2 regions of the Mesobacillus boroniphilus genome follow, and region 1 is predicted to be linked to the other one. Evidence: riboswitches for the same ligand, from Rfam matches in the RefSeq annotation. Region 1 holds a riboswitch; the other holds the start of a gene.

Region 1 (10,036 bases):
AAGGTTTTTTATGATCCTTGGTATTCTCCATACGAAGCTCCAAGGGAGGATGATCACTCATGAAACAATTGCCAAAGGAATTTTATGCAGCCATGGAAGAACTCCAAGCAGTAGATTTTGTTCTCGTGGACCTTACTCTTTACTTAGACACCCATCCAGAGGATTACGATGCCATTAACCAGTTTAATCAGTTCGCCAAAGAAAGGCGCCGGCTAAAGAAAGTCGTTGAAAGCATGTATGGACCTCTCCAGCAATATGGCAACAGTTATTCAGGTTATCCCTGGAACTGGGATGACAGTCCTTGGCCTTGGCAGATTTAAAATCCAATTAGGAGGGGGTAAGGAAAATGTGGCTTTATGAAAAAAAATTGCAATATCCCGTAAAAGTTAGCACCTGTAACCCCACGCTCGCTAAATTCCTGGTGGAGCAATATGGCGGAGCTGATGGAGAGCTAGCTGCAGCACTGCGATACTTAAACCAGCGCTATACGATTCCAGATAAGGTAATCGGGTTATTGACTGACATCGGTACGGAAGAATTCGCCCATTTAGAAATGATTGCCGCTATGATTTACAAATTGACTAAGGATGCCACACCTGAACAAATGAAGCAGGCAGGACTTGACGCGCACTATGCGAATCATGATAGTGCCCTTTTCTATCATAATGCCGCTGGTGTACCATGGACTGCATCCTACATCGCTGCTAAAGGTGACCCGATAGCAGATTTATATGAAGATATCGCAGCCGAAGAAAAGGCTAGGGCGACATATCAGTGGATTATCAATATGAGTGATGACCCTGATTTGAATGATAGCTTAAGATTTTTACGGGAACGGGAAATTATCCATTCACAGCGCTTCCGCGAGGCAGTGGAAATCATCAAGGATGATCAAGGTAAAAAGAAGATTTTCTAATAAGAAATGCGCTAGCACCTTGGTCAGCCCCGACAAGCATTGCACGCCTAAAAACGCACGTCCTCCCAAAAGCTACCGCTTTCGGTCGTGCGATGAATCGCTTCGAAGCCTTTCTTGTCCTGTGGCTGGCGGGTCTAGCACATCGTGTGCCTCAGAGAGCCGACCAGTAAAGTCGCTCTTTGACTTCATTAGCAGGACCGAAGCGTCTCGAGGAGTTAGGAGCCGCAACTAGACAAGCGTCTCGATGGGCTTGGCGCTGGAGCTAGACACTTCTCGAAGTAGAAGATTATACTTTCTTATCTTTTAAAGGAAGAAGCATCCGCTTTGGATGCTTCTATTTATTTTCATGAAACAGATTGATATCAAACTTTTTCTTCATCATCTCAAACACAATATGGCGGTTCTTCCATTCCTCTTCTTTTTTCCATAAATCCTTACTTCGGTCTACTATTTCACAACGAAGCGCCTGGTATTCTTTCTCTGCCTTTTCACGCTTCTCCTTAAACAGGATCATCAACCCATAGGTCCCTACCGTCAATATAAGGAAATATAAATTCGCAGAATTTTGGACATACACTGAAAAAATCTCAGCGAAAGAATAAGAATACGGTTTCAACACCGTTATATAGAGATAGTAGAAATAGATGGAGATTAACCCGATCGTCACCCATACTGATAAAAGATGCCGCGATTTAAACCGGTCAAACTTTTTCTTTCGATCAATCAAATTCTGCAACATCCTTTTAGTTGCAGGATCCGTACGGTCATCCAGATTCACGATTTCCTGTTCCATGACAAGCCCTCCCCTTTTTATATGGCTCTTTTCTCAAACTTTGTTGCTATTGACTACAAAATAGGAGTGAATGAACTATTTTTCTTCTCAAAGCAGCCCCTTTTTATGAGAAAAGAGCATGCAAACTTAATACCGAACTACAAAATAGCATTATATTGCGTTAAAATCGGCATTAGGATTTTAAATCTTTACGAAAACAGCCTTTTATAATTTTTATGAACTTGTCCATGGAGTTATGATATTCCCATCCAAAAAAGAATCAAGCCCAACTCCACACTATACTCTCTCCAGCAAAAACCGAAGCGCAAGCGCATCGTTTAGCTTTGACAAAGATGCACGTCCCTTTATAGATTCCAATCAATCAAAAAAAGCCTGGAGTTTTCACTCCGGCTAATTTTTGATAGGTATCTTCAATACTTGTCCTGCCTGGATCTCATTCCCCTGGATGTTGTTTGCTTTTTTGATGATTGGGATTCCTTCCTGGGATTTATAATAATTCATCGATACTCTGAACAATGTTTCATTCGGTTTCACTGTATGGTAAATGATCTTTTCACTGCTTCCGGGCACCTCTTCTCCTGTGGCTGTGGTGCCCTCTGTGGCTGATGGCTCATTTTCGGGCTCTGAGGAAGCTGGATCCGTTATTTTACTGCCTTCTTTATCTTCACCGACACCAGGAGTTTCGGTAGTGTTTTTGTCCCCGCTGCTTGATGGAGCAGGACCAGCTGCCACAACATCGATTTCATCCGGATCAGCAACTTCTTCATGAGATGGTGTCTCTTCTTCTTCCTGGTCTACAACTTTTCCATCTTCCTGACTTTCAACATTGATCAATTCCACTCCGGCACGTTCCAGCGACTTATTCAAAGGAGTATTTGCGCCATCAAGATAAGAGATGATGCTAAAAAAAGAAATTGGCAGCAAGATAAAAAACAGGGCCATCAGCCTGATGACCGGGTATTTTACTTTAACTTTCGTTTTTTTCTGTTTTTGCCTGTGCATCTCACTTCTCGGTGGAAGGGATTCCTTTTTTTCAACAGTATTCTCAGATTTGCGCTCCACTCTTTTTCTCAGCCGCTCCGCCTGGTCCCTGATAGGTTTTTCCTTATTCACTGTCTGTACCCCCAATTGTTGCTTGAGTCCTCAATTTAATGATCAAACCTAAGATAAAATCAATGAAAAAGTGCATCACAATTGTAACAACAAGATTATTTGTCACCATATAAATATAGCCAATTAAGAAACTCAATAAAATAATATTAGTAAACAAAAACCAATTGAACAGATATCGATAATGAACGACTGCGAAAATGATGCTCGATATGATTAATCCTGTGTTTGTCTGAATGACTCCCCTAAAAAGGATTTCCTCGCTGATTGCAACCATAGCCGCAATCAGCATGATTTGGATTACACTTCTATTTTTAAAGATCCTTTCATTCAATCCGCCATCGTCATAATAGGACTTCGGCAGATATTTCATAAGTATGAAGTCCAAAGCCACGACAGCTGCCCCAGCAAGGAGTCCTACCGACAAAATATTCCAATCGCCCCAAATAAATAATTCTTTGAATTCATTCAGGCTATCAAACAATATCATACCTAATATAGTCGAAATCGTTAATAGTAAAATTTGCGTAGCAACCAAGTGGAAAAGCAGTTCTTTTTCAGTAAGTCCTGCCACTGTTTCCTTATATCGATCTTTCATTATATCCGCTCTCTCATCAATAGAATTGAAGCCAATTCCTGCTTCCAGTCCATCGCTGCTTCCGATTGTTTACTGGATGGTTCGGCTTCTTTATAATGATCCACATCTATACCACAGTTGCTGCAGCAATTCCGGGGCCGTTCCTGCAATTCTTCTCCAAACAATTCCAAAATAACAGCCCTTTTGCATTCCTTTGTATGAACCCATTCAAGCATCTTCTTAATCTTCGCATTTTTTACCATCAAGCGGTTTTCAATCAATTGGATGAGTCTCTGTTTATCTTTTTTATAATCCAAAGTTTCAACATTAGACAGGTAATCTTCGACAATCCGCCATTGTATCTCGGTGAAGCCGCATATCATTGATAGCTCTTCGGCACGCTCGGCAAGGTTTTGATAATGAATATGGTTATCGTTTAAAAACGCAAAAAGCCTTTCAATCTGATATTGATCAGGTAGCTCACCTTCAGCAAGCTGGTACGCCAGCTGTTCGTCTCCCGGAGTATAGATCAGGATGGCAATCGAATCGCGGCCATCCCTTGCTGCCCTCCCTATTTCCTGAAGGTAGGATTCAATTTGCATCGGCATGTGGAAATGAATCACATATCGGACATTTTCTTTATTAATCCCCATTCCGAAGGCGCTGGTAGCACAGACGACGTCAAGCTGGCTATTGATGAATTGCTGCTGGATAAGGACCCGGCTTTCCGAATCCAATCCCCCATGATAAGCCATGGCATTCTTGATTCCTCTTTCTCTCATATGAGACGCAGTTTGCTCAGCGACTTTTTTGCTAGAAAAATAAATAATCCCGGGGCCTTTCAAATATTTCACCAGCTCGACTGTCCGGTCCAGCTTATCCTGAAAGGTAGATGCAAACTCTAAAGCAAGTGAAATAACCGGGCGGTCCACAGAATAGACAACCTCATTCCAATCTCCTAAATGGAGCTTTTCTGCGATATCCCTTCTGACCTCATGCGAAGCCGTGGCTGTTAGTGCGAGCGTCAAAGGTCGTCCAAGCTTCTCCCTGAATTCTCCTAGCTTGAGGTAGTCCGGCCTAAAATCATATCCCCATTGAGATATACAGTGGGCTTCATCCACAACGAACAGGGAAACAGACAATTTTCTAATCCGGTTCAATACAGACTCAATCCCCAGCATTTCTGGAGATATGAAGATAAACCGAAACCATTCGAGTTCTTCCAGGGCTTTTGCTTTTTGCTGTGGTGACAAAAAGGAATTCAAAGCAATCACTCTCTTTTCACCCATTGCCATCATTTGCTCAACCTGATCCTGCATTAATGACAACAGTGGTGAAACAATCAAGACTGGCCCGTCCAACAGATAGCCTGGAAGTTGGTAGCACAGGGACTTTCCCGTTCCAGTTGGCAGCATTGAGATCGTATGCTTTCTTCCTAAAACAGATTCGATCGTTTCTTGCTGCCCTGGACGGAAATCCTCGAATTTAAAATACTTTTTTAAATATCTTTTTAACTCCATTCCATATCACCATATTTAGCCAGAACAAGCCTGATTTCAAAATAGGAGGCATCAGTCACTTGTTCCTTGATTTGCTTTAACTTTTTTGCAGAATTTCGCTGTGCAGCCTGAAGGATTCTTTCCTTTTTGTTTTGAAGGATATAGCCGTCTATATTGAATTCCTTGATGGAAAGAGCAATTTCCACAACATGATCTTCAATAGTGCTTTGTTTTAGGTTACGGGCAGCGGAAATTTCTTCCAAGTTATAACCTTTCTGCATTAATTTATATGTCTTGTCCGTTGATATTGTCAACGGTACGTTTCGCTCTGCCTTTTTGATCAATCCATTCAGTAGTGGGTAGGCCTGCTCATTCTCCAGGACCCTGTCAAACATTGCATGCAAGCAATTTAAGAATTCGAAATGATAACGCGCCGGTTCCAGCCCGGTGAACTCAGCAGCCTGCATAGTCGTCAATCCAATTTTCTTAAAACCTGTCAACCTTAAAACAACCAATTCAGGTCTCGTTTTTTCATTATTAAGTGCAGATATAAGCTCACCATAAAGCCTTTCTGCCAGCTTATATCGATCTTCATTTTGTTGCTTGATGTATTGTTTAACCCAAATAAGGGTTTCTCGCTTATTCCTTACTGGTATAAAGGACCTTTCATGGTTGATTAAATTTGAACTCACCTGGATAAGCAGTGTCAACCTTTCCCAAAAGTAATCCGTTACCTGATGATATTTCCAGCCATTCAGATATTCAGGAAAACTATATTCAGATAACCCCAGGTTCAGGGTTTCTTCGCCCTTTTCCGTTAATATTACCTTTTTTTCTGCTATTTCCTCTACCAGCTCCCTGTGCTGGAGCCTGTTAATCATTTTTTCGAGTCCATCCCGGGTAACTGAGGGGTATGTATGAAAATATGGGGTGATTTTATATAAGTGCGCGTCCTGAATCGTCTGCGAAGAACGCTTGCCCTGAAAAAGATGAAATAACGAATAAATGGTTCTTTCGCCATTGATTCTCTTCAATATAGACAATACGACTGTCTCTAAATATTTTATCCCCATCAAATCACCCTTGAATGAAAAATTAAGCAAAGGGCACTATAATATTCGGCGCCCACTATAGCAGAAAAATAATACAACATTATTTTAACATGAAAATATCTAGTAAAATGTTTTATTTTCAACGAAAAAACCATTCAATGCCTTGTGTGATAAGCATTCTCAATACTTTTTTTATTGAAATGTTGACGATACAGTTTTACAATAGATATGAGGAATACGTTTTCACTATTTGGTGAAAACGCCATATTATTGTTAAACACTTGGGAGGAATTATATCATGGCTAAGTACACAATTGTTGACAAAGAAACTTGTATTGCATGCGGAGCTTGCGGTGCAGCAGCTCCAGATATCTACGATTACGACGATGAAGGCATCGCATTCGTAACACTTGATGAAAACGAAGGTATCGTTGAGATTCCTGATGTATTAATTGACGACATGATGGATGCATTCGAAGGTTGCCCAACTGACTCAATTAAAGTTGCAGATGAGCCATTTAACGGAGATGCAATGAAGTTCGAATAAAGATAGTACATAATTCCCGCTTGTAAGCGGGAATTTTTTTATGGTTTTTATAAATCTTGAATTTATAAAAACCATAAAACAGTATCCAGCTCCCTTTTTATCAGGAGCAGCCAGTCATTTAACCACCTATAAAATTCAAAAAAAGCAACGGTGCAGGCCGTTGCTTTTGTATACGATCTCATATTAGTTTATGCACTTTTGAATGTTTGCTGTCTTTCAATCCAAGTTTTCATCCTTGTGAAGATCAGCATGAATATAACAGACATCAATATGCCTTTTACAAAATTAAATGGTAAAATTCCGGCAACAATCATGGCTCGCGCATCCGCTCCAGACATTGCTGGCATGTTCAAGAACAATGTGTATGCAGGTAGGAATACGTAGTAGTTAAGGACACTCATCAGGATTGCCATACTAGCTGTCCCAGCCACTAAAGCAAATGTCATCCCCTTATTGGTTTTCATCCGCTGATAAATATAGTACGTTGGCAGTATGAATAAAACCCCTGCAGCAAAATTGGCAGCATGGCCTACTGGAACACCAGTATCACTGCCTGTCATGAAATAATCAAGTGTATTCTTCAAGAATTCTACTAAAATACCTGCTGCCGGACCAAAAATCAACGCAGCAATCAATGCAGGAATATCGCTGAAGTCGACCATTAAGAATTTTGGAAACGGTGGCAGCGGAAAATTCAGCAGCATCAATACATAAGAGATACTGCTCAGCATACCAATTGAAACCATTGCTTTTACACTAATTTTTTTCATTTTCCCTCTCTCCTTATAGAGATCCATCTCACATAAAGAAGAAAGATTCAGCATTCACATACCCGTAACAAATAAAACCCTCAAGTGCTAAGCTTGAGGGAGACTTGTGAAAGGCATGCTTAATAAACGTTCAAAACCTGCATTTTTTGAACGTCTGCAGAACCTCCATCTTCTCCCATCCAGACTATACTGTCGGCTTTGGAATCGCACCAAATCCTGCCCTTACAGGCTCGCGGGCTTAGAGAAAAAATTCTCATTACCGCCGATCGGGAATTTCACCCTGCCCCGAAGATAGACCATATTTAATTTAACAAGTTTATTATACTGAAAAAAAGATAATTTGTGAAGGTGTATGCTTGTGACGATTTTTTGACTACGATGAGAGTTTAATTCTATTTTATTCATAAAACCCTTATGATTGTAAAATAAATCTCTGCTAAATTCGGAATAACAGAATATATTTAGTATTAATCAATAGATTATGACAACGCTTACATTCTATTCGTGAACGATTTTGCAGTTTGACAAAAGAATATTCGTCTTGTAAAATAATCAGAAAATTGTTTCTTTTAAGGAGTGAAATCTGGATGTTTCAAGTTCTTGCCGCAGATTCGATAAAAGAAGAAGGTTTACAGCCATTATTAGAACAGCCTGATATTCAGTTACATATCGGGAGCATAGATTCTGAAAATATCGATATACAAAAGATAGATGCTCTTCTCGTCAGAAGTGCCACGAAAGTCACCTCTGAGCTTCTAGACAGAATGCCCTCCTTAAAAATCGTTGGTCGCGCAGGTGTTGGGGTGGATAATATCGATATAGCTGAAGCGACTAAAAGAGGAATCATCGTGGTAAATGCTCCAGATGGGAATACGATTTCCACTGCAGAACATACCTTTGCGATGATGGCGGCACTTATGAGGAACATTCCACAGGCACACTCCACTGTTAAAAAAGGGGAATGGAAAAGAAATCAGTTTATTGGAAATGAACTATACGGAAAAACATTAGGAATCATCGGGTTAGGGAGAATTGGTTCTGAGCTTGCAAAAAGGGCGAGGGCTTTCGGAATGTCTGTGAAGGTCTACGACCCATTCCTGACCAAGGAGCGCGCCGAGATTTTAGGCGTTCAATTATCCACTTTCGACGAGGTCCTTGCCGAAGCGGATATCATTACCGTCCATACTCCTCTAACAAAAGAAACAAAGGGACTGCTAAATGAAAGAACCTTGAGCCAAACGAAAAAAGGAGTTTATCTGCTGAACTGCGCAAGAGGCGGAATCATAGACGAAATGGCTCTAGCCCATTTTATTGAGAATGGACATGTCGCAGGTGCTGCATTGGACGTATTTGAAGTTGAACCCCCTGGCGACCACCCTTTATTGAAACTTGATTCAGTCATCGTTACCCCTCATCTAGGAGCTTCAACAAAAGAAGCGCAGTTGAATGTTGCTACCCAGGTCGCCCGTGAAATCCGGACTTTCTTTGATGATAAACCCGTAGCCAACTCGATTAATCTCCCAGCTATGTCTAAAGAAATCTATGAGAAAATCCAACCCTTTCACCAGCTGGCAAAAGAAATGGGCAAAATTGTTTCGGAATGCCACAACAAAGGGATCAGCGAGCTGACAGCCACCTATTCAGGCACTGCCGCTGAACTGGAGACCTCTTTTTTAACAAAAGCACTGCTTGCAGGCTTTTTCGAAAACCGTATTGATATAAAGGTTAACGAAGTGAACGCAATCCATATTGCAAAAGAACGAGGGATTATCGTCGGGGAAAAAGTGACAGGAAATTCGTATGGTTACGCAAACACCATTACCATAACAGCCCGTGGAGATGGAGACGTTTTTACAGCAAGAGGAACATTCATTGAACATTACGGACCAAGAATTGTTAATCTTGATGGATTCACTATCGATTTCCATCCTTCAGGAAACCTGCTATATATCCAGCACATGGACCGTCCCGGTGTAATCGGCCATGTAGGAAAAGTACTCGGCGACCATGGAGTAAATATTGCGACAATGCAGGTTGGCAGGAAAGAGGCTGGCGGCGAAGCCATAATGGTCCTCTCCTTTGACAAGCCACTTTCAGACGATATGATCGTGAAGCTTGAATCACTGCAGGACATTGTCGCAATCAACAGCATTGTCCTATAAGCTAAGCACACAGGCCCCGGTTATCGGAGGCCTGTATTTTTTTGTCAACCTAACGGGAACGCTCTTCGTTCTCCATTGGAAAACGTCATAATTTCCTCGTAGCCAACCTGTCTAGCAAGGTCAATAGCCTGATCAAAATCAGCACCGACATGCTCAGGTACATGGGCATCCGATGACAACACAATCGGTATTTTTTTATCAAAGCACATCTGCAATAGCCTTTTATCTGGATACAAAGTCTGGGTAGGCTTCCTTAAGCCTGCAGTGCTTATTTCCACACAGGTCTTGGATTGGGCCAGCGCCGATGTCGCCCGATCATACTGTTCCAATAGGAAACTTTCATCCTCAGGGACATATTTAAAAATTTTCACAAGATCAATATGACCGATTATATCAAACAGATTTGTTTGCGCCAGTGTTACAACCTGGTCAAAATAACTTTTATAAACTTCATAAACATCTCTTCTGTCCCATTCTTTGCGATACTCGGCAAGATCAATCCCAAAATCACCAATCCAATGGATCGATCCGATTACATAATCAAAGTCATAGCTTTTGATGAACTGTTCCATTTCCTTATGCTTGCCAGGAGTGTAGTCCATCTCGATTG
Region 2 (10,036 bases), on a different contig from region 1:
GGAAAGTATCATCACCATATCGGGCTGAACACCTGGAATGGAGTAGGTGCACCTACACCGCCTGCTAATAGCGTAGGACTTGGATCTTTTTCTCTAGTTTTGCCGGATAAAGCGAGTTTGAAAGAAACAGTTCACCGCCTGAAAGAAATCGGGGCAGCTGTCGAAGAAGAAAAAGGCATGTTCATTACGGAAGATCCTTCAGGAAACCGCATCAATCTGGAAACAGCTAAGTAAAATTAAAAGATTTGAAGGTGAAAAATATGAGTTTATTAAACAAACTTTTTGGAAGAAAAAAGAAGGAGGGAACAAAGATGACAACAGAAAAAATGAATATGGGAATTATTTTAGGCAGTACAAGACAAGGGCGTGTTAGCCCTCAGGTTGGCGAATGGGTAAAGGGGATTGCTGACCGCCGCGGAAATGTAAATTACGAGATTGTGGACATTGCTGATTTTGAATTGCCTTTCCTTGGCACGACTGACGGTTCTGAGCCTGGGATTGCTGCCTGGAATGAAAAGCTTGCCAGTCTGGATGGTTTCGTATTTATTGTCCAGGAGTACAATCACAGTATTACAGGAGCCTTGAAAAACGCACTTGATTTTGCACGCGAAGCATGGAATAACAAAGCTGCTGGAATCGTAAGTTATGGTTCAACGGGTGGAGCAAGGGCAGCTGAGCATTTAAGAGGAATCTGCGGTGAATTGAAAATTGCCGACGTCCGTACACATCCAACATTATCCCTATTTACAGACTTTGAGAACGGTACAGAATTCAAACCACAAGCCCTGCATCTCGATAATGTCAATGCAATGCTGGATGAAGTCGAGGCATGGAGCCGTGCATTGAAAACATTGAGATAAGCAGACGAGCATTTCTTTTGACCTTTGATGAAAAACGGCTTAATATCTCGAAGTAAGCTATTTTAATTTCGAGATTTACTCTCTTCGAAATAGTTTAAAAAATTAAGACAGAATAGGTGGAATAACATCATGGCTAAAGTTTTATACATCACAGCACATCCGCTGACTGAAGAACAATCTTTCAGTCTGGCAGCAGGAAAAGCGTTCATTGACACGTACAAAGAGCAGAACCAGAATGATGAAATCATCCATCTGGATCTATATAAAGAAAACATTCCGCACATCGATGCCGACGTATTAGGAGGCTGGGGAAAGCTGCAAAAAGGAACTGAGTTCTCTGCGCTATCCGCAGACGAACAGGCAAAAGTAGGCCGTCTTGCTGAACTGGTTGACCAGTTCACAGCAGCAGATAAATTTGTTTTCGTGACACCGCTTTGGAACTTCTCATTCCCTCCAGTCATGAAGGCATATCTGGATGCAGTAGCAGTAGCAGGCAAAACATTCAGATATACACAGGAAGGACCTGTCGGCTTAATGACAGACAAAAAGGCCCTTCACATCCAGGCGCGCGGCGGTTATTACTCAGAAGGACCGGCAGCGAACATGGAAATGGGAAATCGCTACATCGAAACGATAATGAATTTCTTCGGTGTACCTTCAATGGAATGCCTATTCCTTGAAGGCCACAATGCGAACCCGGAAAAAGCACAGGAAATCAAAGAAAACGGAATTGCGCGTGCTAAGGATTTGGCACATACATTCTAATAGATAGTAGACGAAGCAGGCTGGATTACCGGTCTGCTTTCTTTTGTTAGAGCTCTTCTAACGGACACATTTCAGGAAATCGTCGTGAGTTTGTCCGATAGAACCCTTCTAACGCTCATCGGCTTATATATGAAAAAAACGGATGCCCCATATCGGGCATCCGTTTCTCGTAATATTAAACTTCCTGTGGTACCTGCAGGCCCAATCCTTGAGCAATACGTGTTCCGTATTCAGGATCGGCTTTGTAGAAGTGGCCGATCTGACGAAGTTTTATATCATCGCGCTCGACTGGCTTCATGGCAGCGACAATGTTAGCAACTAGGCGCTCGCGTTCTTCTTCGCTCATCAAGCGGTACAGGTCACCGGCTTGTGTGTAATGGTCGTGGTGATCGTAGCCCACATTTTCTGCTACGCCGCTGACAGGGAAGGCTGCCTGCTTGTGCTCATTTACCTCAGTTGGTCCTCCGAAACTATTAGGCTCATAGTTCACTGTTTTGCCGCCATTGCCGTCGAATCGCATCTGGCCGTCGCGCTGGTAGGAGTTCATTTCTGATTTCGGCCTGTTGATCGGCAGGTGATTATGGTTTGCCCCAACACGGTAGCGATGGGCGTCAGCATACGCGAACAAACGTCCCTGAAGCATTTTATCAGGAGATACATCGACACCCGGTACAAGCGTTCCAGGAGAGAATGTAGCCTGCTCTACTTCCGCAAAGTAGTTATCAGGGTTGCGGTCCAACACCATGCGGCCAACTTCGATTAATGGATAGTCTTTTTGTGACCATACCTTTGTGACATCGAATGGATCGAAACGATATGTGTTTGCATCCTCAAGAGGCATGATCTGGACATATAGCTTCCAAGCTGGGAAGTCTCCAGCTTCAATCGCATTAAACAAATCTTCTGTATGGTAGTCAGGATTTTCTCCGGCAATTTTAGCCGCTGCATCTGCTGAAAGGTTTTTCACTCCTTGTTCTGTCTTGAAGTGGTACTTGATCCAGACGCCGTCGCCTTCAGCATTGGTCCATTTGAATGTATGGCTGCCAAAGCCATGCATATGGCGGAGGGTAGCCGGGATGCCGCGATCGGACATCAAGATGGTTACCTGATGCAATGCTTCTGGTGATAGGGACCAGAAATCCCAAACTGCATTTGGATCCTTCAAGTGTGTCTGTGGGTTTCTCTTTTGTGTATGGATAAAATCAGGGAACTTGATCGCATCGCGGATAAAGAATACAGGAGTATTATTCCCGACGATGTCATAGTTTCCTTCCTCTGTATAAAACTTTACCGCGAAACCGCGTGGGTCACGGACAGTGTCTGCTGATCCTAGTTCTCCTGCAACAGTAGAAAAACGGATGAATAGAGGAGTCTTCTTGCCAACCTCTGAAAGGAAATCCGCCTTCGTATACTTTGTCACATCATTTGTCACTTCAAAATATCCATGTGCCCCGGCACCTTTTGCATGAACAACACGCTCCGGAACACGCTCACGGTTAAAGTGCGCCAATTTTTCCAAAAGGTGTACGTCTTGAATTAAAGTTGGACCTCTGTGGCCCGCAGTCATGGAGTTCTGGTTGTCACCAACCGGCGCTCCCCAGCTTGTAGTAAGATGCTTCTTTTGATTATTGCTCATCATTAACCCGCCTTTATAATGAATTTGGTTTATAGCTAAATGATAACACTTTTCAATTTAAAATCAATACTTAATTATAATTAGTTTAATTAAGTAATCAATCTAAGTAGTGAAACTCTCTATAAACATTTGTTTTGTACCGTTCGAATTTTAGATGGTAGATTTTAATATCGTGCTTTACTATCAATCCGGATTCCGAGTAGCGGTAACAAGTTGGTCAGATTATTGGGAAAAGTGGTCGAATTATCTTTAAATGTGGTCGAATAAATTAAAAATCCGCCAAAATAATGCAAAATGTGGTCGAATAAATTTATTTTTCGCTAATAAAATTAAAATCGTCACTTAAATCCAGGAAATCTTCCGAGATGACTCTGTAAGGAGAATAATATCAACAAAAATATTAAAATTCTAAGTTACAAACATGTAACACTATGTAAAATTCGAACCGTAAACTTACAAGTCTGGTTATAGAAGGAAAGCGGCCGGGAGTGGAATAAACTTCTAGGTTTAAGAAGAATTAAGGAGTTTCAACGGATAGAAGAGGTTTCTCCTAAATGGCACTTATTGGACAATGAATAACTATGTTACAACTGCTAGCCTTATTAGTAGAGAAAGAGAGTAACTCTACTGGGAGGTATGGAAAATGAGAAAATTGAAAAAGACATTGGCAGCGCTAACAGCAGTAACATCCTTATCTTTGTTTTCAATGGGAGCAGCTGCAGAAGCGGCAACATACCAAGTGAAAAGCGGTGACACATTCTGGGGAATTGCCAGCAAATATGGTGTGCCACTATCAGAATTGAAAACAGTGAATAATAGAACTAGTAATCTACTATATCCAGGACAAAAGTTGACAATCCCGGCTGTATCAGTGTCTGCAGCGGATCAGGATCTTCTTGCACGTTTGGTCCACGCTGAAGCAAAAGGTGAGCCATATGCAGGGAAAGTAGCAGTAGCAACTGTTGTCTTGAATAGAGTAGCAAGCCCTGATTTCCCAAACACAGTAAAGGGAGTTGTCTATGAGAAGTCAAACGGTTACTATGCTTTCACTCCTGTAAAAAATGGTGCAATCAATAAGGCGGCAGATGCAGAGTCCAAGAAAGCCGTAAAAGAGGCACTCGCTTACAGAGGCCAGGGAAAAGGTTCATTGTTCTTCTTTAACCCGAAGACTGCAGTGAGCAAGTGGGTGTTCTCAAGAGAAGTAACCGTGACAATAGGAAACCACCGATTTGCAAAATAGCATTGAAAAAAGCTGTGCAGGTTTCTCAACTGCACAGCTTTTTCTCATTTATGGCTGCCTTGCGAGGATTTTGACGAGCTGGTCTTCGATTTTCCTGCCATCTCTGTCATCCAGGAGGTTATTCAGTAAAACGGTAAAGATAAGAGTCTTGCCACTCCTTGTTTTTACATATCCAGCAAGTGTGCTCACACCTGTGAGCGAGCCTGTTTTGGCCTGGATCCTATTCATCAGTGCTTCATCTTTCAACCTATTTCTCATTGTCCCGCCTATCATCCTGTCTTTGGCACCTGCAACGGGAAGTGAACGCTGGAAAGCAGGGAACCACTTCTCGCTCTGCACAAGATATAGCAGTTTTGTCATTTCATTTGCTGGAATGAGATTTGCGTGAGAGATTCCAGATCCGTCACGCAATACAAGCCGGCTGGTATCAACCCCGATTCCGGAAAGCTCTGCATCCATAACCTCAAGACCACTATCCCAGCTTCCTTTCCCATGGACGACCTTTCCCATTTCCTTTACCAGCACTTCCGCATGCCCGTTATTGCTTAATTTCATGAACGGTATCACCAGTTCAGAAAGCGGCATCGATTTATGAGAAATTAGTCTGGTCATTGTGTCGGTGGCATGTCCTATTTTAATTTTCCCAACTACTTTTATCCCATGTACTTCTAGTGATTTTTTTAAAAGGCTTCCTGCATACAGGGTAGGCTCCCAAACGGCAACCCATTCCCTTGTTTTATTAGCATTCGCCGGGATTGTTCCACTCACCAATATGTTGTTCGTCCCATGCACACGTTCAATTGTTATGTCATGTTGTCCCTTGGAATCTACTGTTCTTGTTTCATTTATGACATTTACATAATTGGTATCAGGCTCGATTGAAATGTTTGCTGCTCTTCCTTTCTTGCCTGGTAAAATATTGATAATGACAGTACCAGCATCAAAATCCTGGTTCGGCGAAGCGGTAAGGGCGGAAACCTGGGAACCGTAATATTGATGCTCATCATTCCAGGTTAAATCTTCTGAATAACGGACATCATCGTACCAACTGTCATCAGCCACTAAATCTCCGGCAACCTTTTTGATTCCCATACTCTTTAATTTTTTTGCCATTTCATCAAAGTTTGTGGGGAGCAGGGTCGGATCTCCCATTCCTTTTAGATAAATGTCACCGGCTAGCGTTCCGCCGTCAATTTTTCCATCTGCCAACACTTCAGTTGTAAAGCGATATTCATCCCCTAATACGGACAGCGCCGTCGCGGCGGTGAACAATTTCAGCACAGAGGCTGGCTGCAAGCGAGTGTCCCCGATATGCTCGTATAACAGTTTTCCATCTTCCGCAGATCTGATGCTGATCCCAGCCAAAGCACCATCAAGGACTGGCTCAATTTCTAACAGTTTACTGATTTCTGCTGACAGGTCACCACTAGGCTCAACTGCCTTGGCTGGTGGTTCCTCTGTATGAAAAAACGGAATGATGGCTAAGATGATAACAAATAAGAATACGGTGATTATTGTAGTTTTTTGTTTCAATTTTTTTGTTCATTCCTTTCATTTCTCAACTGTATTCGACAGGGATTTTCCCAATAACCAACTAGTAGAGTCTATGATAATGTTTAAATAAATATAAGGTTCAGGAGGGAAAAAAATGTACCGATACTTTTGGAATACTTTACTCATTCTAGCCATCGGAGCAGGATTTTACTTCTATGCACAACTGATTTTTTCGAAGGTGACTGACCCTCTGTACGGAACATTGGCGGTGCTCGCTGGCAGCATGTTTGCGGCAGGGATTTCAAGAGAGCTTCTGTTGATCGGGCAAACTAGGAGTGAGAATAGTCAAATTTAGCATGTAATGTACTACACCCTGATTCGTAGGGTGTATTTTGTTTTTATTAAGAAAAAATAGGTTTTATGATAGGTACTATTAGGGGGTATGATAAAATAAGTATAAAAGCTAAAAGGGGGTTTTTAGATGGACATTTTAGAGCCCGAAGTGAACCCGTCTGATTGTGGTGACAACTGCTGCTCATCAGAACGAAAGAGCCATCATTCTGAAAAAACGAAAAAGAATCTCGTGACGAGATTGAATCGGATAGAAGGACAAATTCGCGGGATCAAAGGCCTGATTGAAAGAGATACGTATTGTGATGATGTCATCACACAAATTTCCGCAACACAGGCAGCTTTGAACAGCGTGGCAAAACTCCTCCTTGAAGGGCATATGAAATCATGCATCGTCGAACGAATTCATGATGGCGACAATGAAGTAATTGATGAGCTTTTGACAACGATTGAGAAGTTGATGAAAAAATAAAAGGTTGTTTTGTTTTTCATTTAACTTAATGTTCTGTATAATGACACTAACTTAATACATTCCTTCGGGGTCGGGTGAAATTCCCAACCGGCGGTGATGAAGCCATGCTTCTTAGTCCGTGACCCGGTTAACATTTGTTAAACGGTGGATCTGGTGAAACTCCAGGGCCGACAGTTAAAGTCTGGATGGGAGAAGGAAAAAAACGAGGATTAAAAGAATGGGATAAGTATGCCCTTTTTTAACCCTCTAATTAGCCATTGCCTTTTTTAGGACCCCGAAGCAATCTTGTTTCGGGGTCTTTTTATTTTTTCGTAAAAACCCGAAGGGAAACTACTATTTTAAGGAAGGAGGAAGCAGGATGAACGACCGGGACTATATGGCACTAGCCATCAATCTGGCCAGTGCGACTGAAGGTCAAACCTCACCTAATCCGCAGGTTGGCGCTGTTCTTGTAAAAGACGGTCAGATCATTGGCATGGGTGCCCATTTGAAGGCGGGTGAGCCGCATGCTGAGGTCCACGCGATTCGAATGGCAGGTGAAAAGGCCGAAGGCGCCATACTGTATGTGACCCTCGAGCCATGCAGCCATTTCGGAAAAACGCCGCCATGTTCGAATTTGGTTATAGAGTCAGGCATCAAGAGAGTATTTGTCGCTTCGGTCGATCCGAATCCGCTTGTTGGCGGAGCAGGGGTGAAAAAGATGCTGGAGGCAGGCATAGATGTCCAAGTTGGATTAATGGAGGAAGAAGCCTCTGCTCTTAATAAAGTATTTTTCCATTACATAAGCACGGGGCTCCCATATGTGACCTTGAAGTCTGCGACCAGCCTTGACGGCAAAATCGCAACTGTTACCGGGGAAAGTAAATGGATAACCGGGGCAGAAGCAAGAAAGGATGTCCATCAATTTCGCCATGTACATGATGCCATTTTGGTTGGTGTTAATACTGTCATTAGAGACAATCCAAGTCTGACGACAAGACTGGAAACTGGCGGAAAAAACCCAATACGGGTGATTCTGGATTCTAACCTCAGGACACCTTTGGAATCGGGAATTGTCAATGACCAGGCTGCTGAGACAATTATTGTGACAGGTGCAAACGCAAAGCCTGAAAGTGAAGAACAATTTACAGAGCTGGGTATAGAAATAATCAAGCTGGAGACTGACAAAGTCGGGATCAAAGACATGCTGAAGAAACTGGGTGAACGGGGTATTACTTCTGTCTACGTAGAAGGCGGAGCCGAGGTGCATGGCAGCTTTTTAAAAGAAAAAGCCTTCCAGCAGGTGATTACGTATATCGCTCCAAAGCTGCTCGGCGGGAAAAATGCTCCGGCTGCATATGGAGGCGAAGGCATTGCCCAGCTTGAGGATACAGTTTCTTTGGAAATTATTGATGTAAAACAAATTGGCCGGGATATTCGGATCATCTCTGAGCCGGTCTAAAAGGAGGTTTGTATGTTTACAGGTATTATTGAAGAAATTGGGACGGTCGCGAATATTCAGCATAGTGGCGAGTCATTTGTCCTGACAATTGACGCAAAAAAAGTCCTGACAGATGTCCATCTGGGAGACAGTATTGCTGTAAACGGGGTATGCTTGACCGTCACCTCATTTACAGAAAATCGATTTACGGTTGACGTTATGCCGGAAACGGTCAAAGCATCCAGTTTGAAAACTGTCAAAAGAGGCTCGAAGGTGAATTTGGAAAGAGCGATGGCAGCGGGCGGACGGTTTGGCGGCCACTTTGTTGCCGGCCATGTGGATGGAGTCGGAACCATTATAGGGAAAAAGCAAATTGAGAATGCGATTTACTATGAAATTCAAGCTGACCCTGAATTGCTGAAATATGTCATCATGAAAGGCTCTGTCGCTGTTGACGGGACGAGCCTGACTGTATTTGGGATCTCAGAAGAAAGTCTAACTCTATCGCTAATTCCGCTTACCCTTTCCGATACGGTATTAGGGTTCAAGGGGACAGGCGATATCGTCAACATCGAATGTGACATGATCGGCAAGTATGTAGGGCACTTTTTGAGTAACCAGTTTCCGACAGCCCCAAAACGAGGAAACAATATTACAGCCCAATTCTTAGAGGATAATGGGTTTATGTGAGGGTGATGAAAATGTTTGATCCGATTGAAGAGGCTATATATGAACTCATGCAGGGAAATGTAGTCATCGTTTGTGACGATGAAGACCGTGAGAATGAAGGTGATTTTGTCGCGCTGGCGGACAAGGCAACACCGGATGTTATCAATTTCATGGCAACGCACGGCCGGGGATTGATCTGTGTACCAATTGAACAGGATTTAGCCCAGAAGCTTGATTTAATTCCGATGGTATCCCGGAATACGGATCCACACGGCACGGCTTTTACCGTCAGCATTGACCATAAGTATTCAACAACCGGGATTTCCGCTTTCGAGCGCTCGGCAACTGTATTAAGCATGCTGGATCCAGAGTCAAAGGCTGCTGATTTTAAAAGGCCTGGACATATTTTTCCGCTTGTTGCCAAGAAGGGCGGAGTACTAAGGAGAGCCGGTCATACAGAGGCGGCTGTGGATCTGGCTAAATTAAGCGGTGCCAAGCCTGCCGGGGTCATCTGCGAAATCATGAATGAAGATGGGACAATGGCTCGAGTCCCAGAGCTCCGCAAGATTGCCGACCAGTTCGATTTGAAAATGATTACGATAAAAGATCTTATTGAATACCGCAACCGGAAGGATCAGTTGATCAACAGAGAGGTTGAAATCAATCTTCCTACAGAATTCGGTATTTTCAAGGCAATCGGTTATTCAAATGTAGTAGATGACAAAGAACATATAGCACTTGTAAAGGGGGAAATTGACCCTGATGAACCGGTTCTTGTAAGGGTCCACTCTGAATGCCTGACTGGTGATGTGTTCGGCTCTTTCCGCTGTGATTGCGGTCCGCAGCTCCATGCAGCATTAAACCAGATTAACAAGGAAGGGCGAGGTGTCCTTCTGTACATGCGCCAGGAAGGCAGAGGCATCGGCCTGATGAACAAGCTGCGTGCGTATAAGCTCCAGGAAGAGGGGTATGACACTGTAGAAGCAAATGAAAAACTAGGCTTCGGTGCCGACCTGCGTGAATACGGAATTGGAGCTCAGATTTTGAAAGACCTAGGCATCAAGCAAATTAAATTGCTGACCAACAATCCAAGGAAAATCAAAGGGCTTAAAGGATATGACCTTGAAGT

Evidence for each region. A riboswitch is a leader RNA that binds a small molecule or an ion and turns the genes downstream of it on or off. The one in region 1 is predicted to bind FMN.
Region 2: another riboswitch for FMN. It lies ahead of ribD (bifunctional diaminohydroxyphosphoribosylaminopyrimidine deaminase/5-amino-6-(5-phosphoribosylamino)uracil reductase RibD); the one in region 1 lies ahead of DYI25_RS09865 (ECF transporter S component).

Annotation. Positions count from the first base shown of each region.
Region 1 covers NZ_QTKX01000001.1:1,917,881-1,927,916, forward strand. Annotated here, with positions in the region: gene DYI25_RS09820 (spore coat associated protein CotJA) at 1-63, shown strand, start outside; gene DYI25_RS09825 (spore coat protein CotJB) at 60-320, shown strand; gene DYI25_RS09830 (manganese catalase family protein) at 347-916, shown strand; gene DYI25_RS09835 (YpbF family protein) at 1,251-1,709, opposite strand; gene DYI25_RS09840 (LysM peptidoglycan-binding domain-containing protein) at 2,100-2,822, opposite strand; gene DYI25_RS09845 (CPBP family intramembrane glutamic endopeptidase) at 2,815-3,417, opposite strand; gene DYI25_RS09850 (RecQ family ATP-dependent DNA helicase) at 3,417-4,916, opposite strand; gene DYI25_RS09855 (helix-turn-helix domain-containing protein) at 4,907-5,968, opposite strand; gene DYI25_RS09860 (ferredoxin) at 6,246-6,494, shown strand; gene DYI25_RS09865 (ECF transporter S component) at 6,683-7,264, opposite strand; FMN riboswitch at 7,428-7,561, opposite strand; gene serA (phosphoglycerate dehydrogenase) at 7,852-9,426, shown strand; gene DYI25_RS09875 (histidinol-phosphatase) at 9,471-10,036, opposite strand, start outside.
Region 2 covers NZ_QTKX01000002.1:835,052-845,087, forward strand. Annotated here, with positions in the region: gene DYI25_RS16950 (VOC family protein) at 1-234, shown strand, start outside; gene DYI25_RS16955 (NADPH-dependent FMN reductase) at 261-860, shown strand; gene DYI25_RS16960 (FMN-dependent NADH-azoreductase) at 990-1,625, shown strand; gene katA (catalase KatA) at 1,801-3,261, opposite strand; gene DYI25_RS16970 (cell wall hydrolase) at 3,905-4,501, shown strand; gene dacB (D-alanyl-D-alanine carboxypeptidase/D-alanyl-D-alanine endopeptidase) at 4,550-6,034, opposite strand; gene DYI25_RS16980 (hypothetical protein) at 6,150-6,350, shown strand; gene DYI25_RS16985 (metal-sensitive transcriptional regulator) at 6,477-6,818, shown strand; FMN riboswitch at 6,875-7,019, shown strand; gene ribD (bifunctional diaminohydroxyphosphoribosylaminopyrimidine deaminase/5-amino-6-(5-phosphoribosylamino)uracil reductase RibD) at 7,177-8,259, shown strand; gene ribE (riboflavin synthase) at 8,272-8,928, shown strand; gene DYI25_RS17000 (bifunctional 3,4-dihydroxy-2-butanone-4-phosphate synthase/GTP cyclohydrolase II) at 8,940-10,036, shown strand, end outside.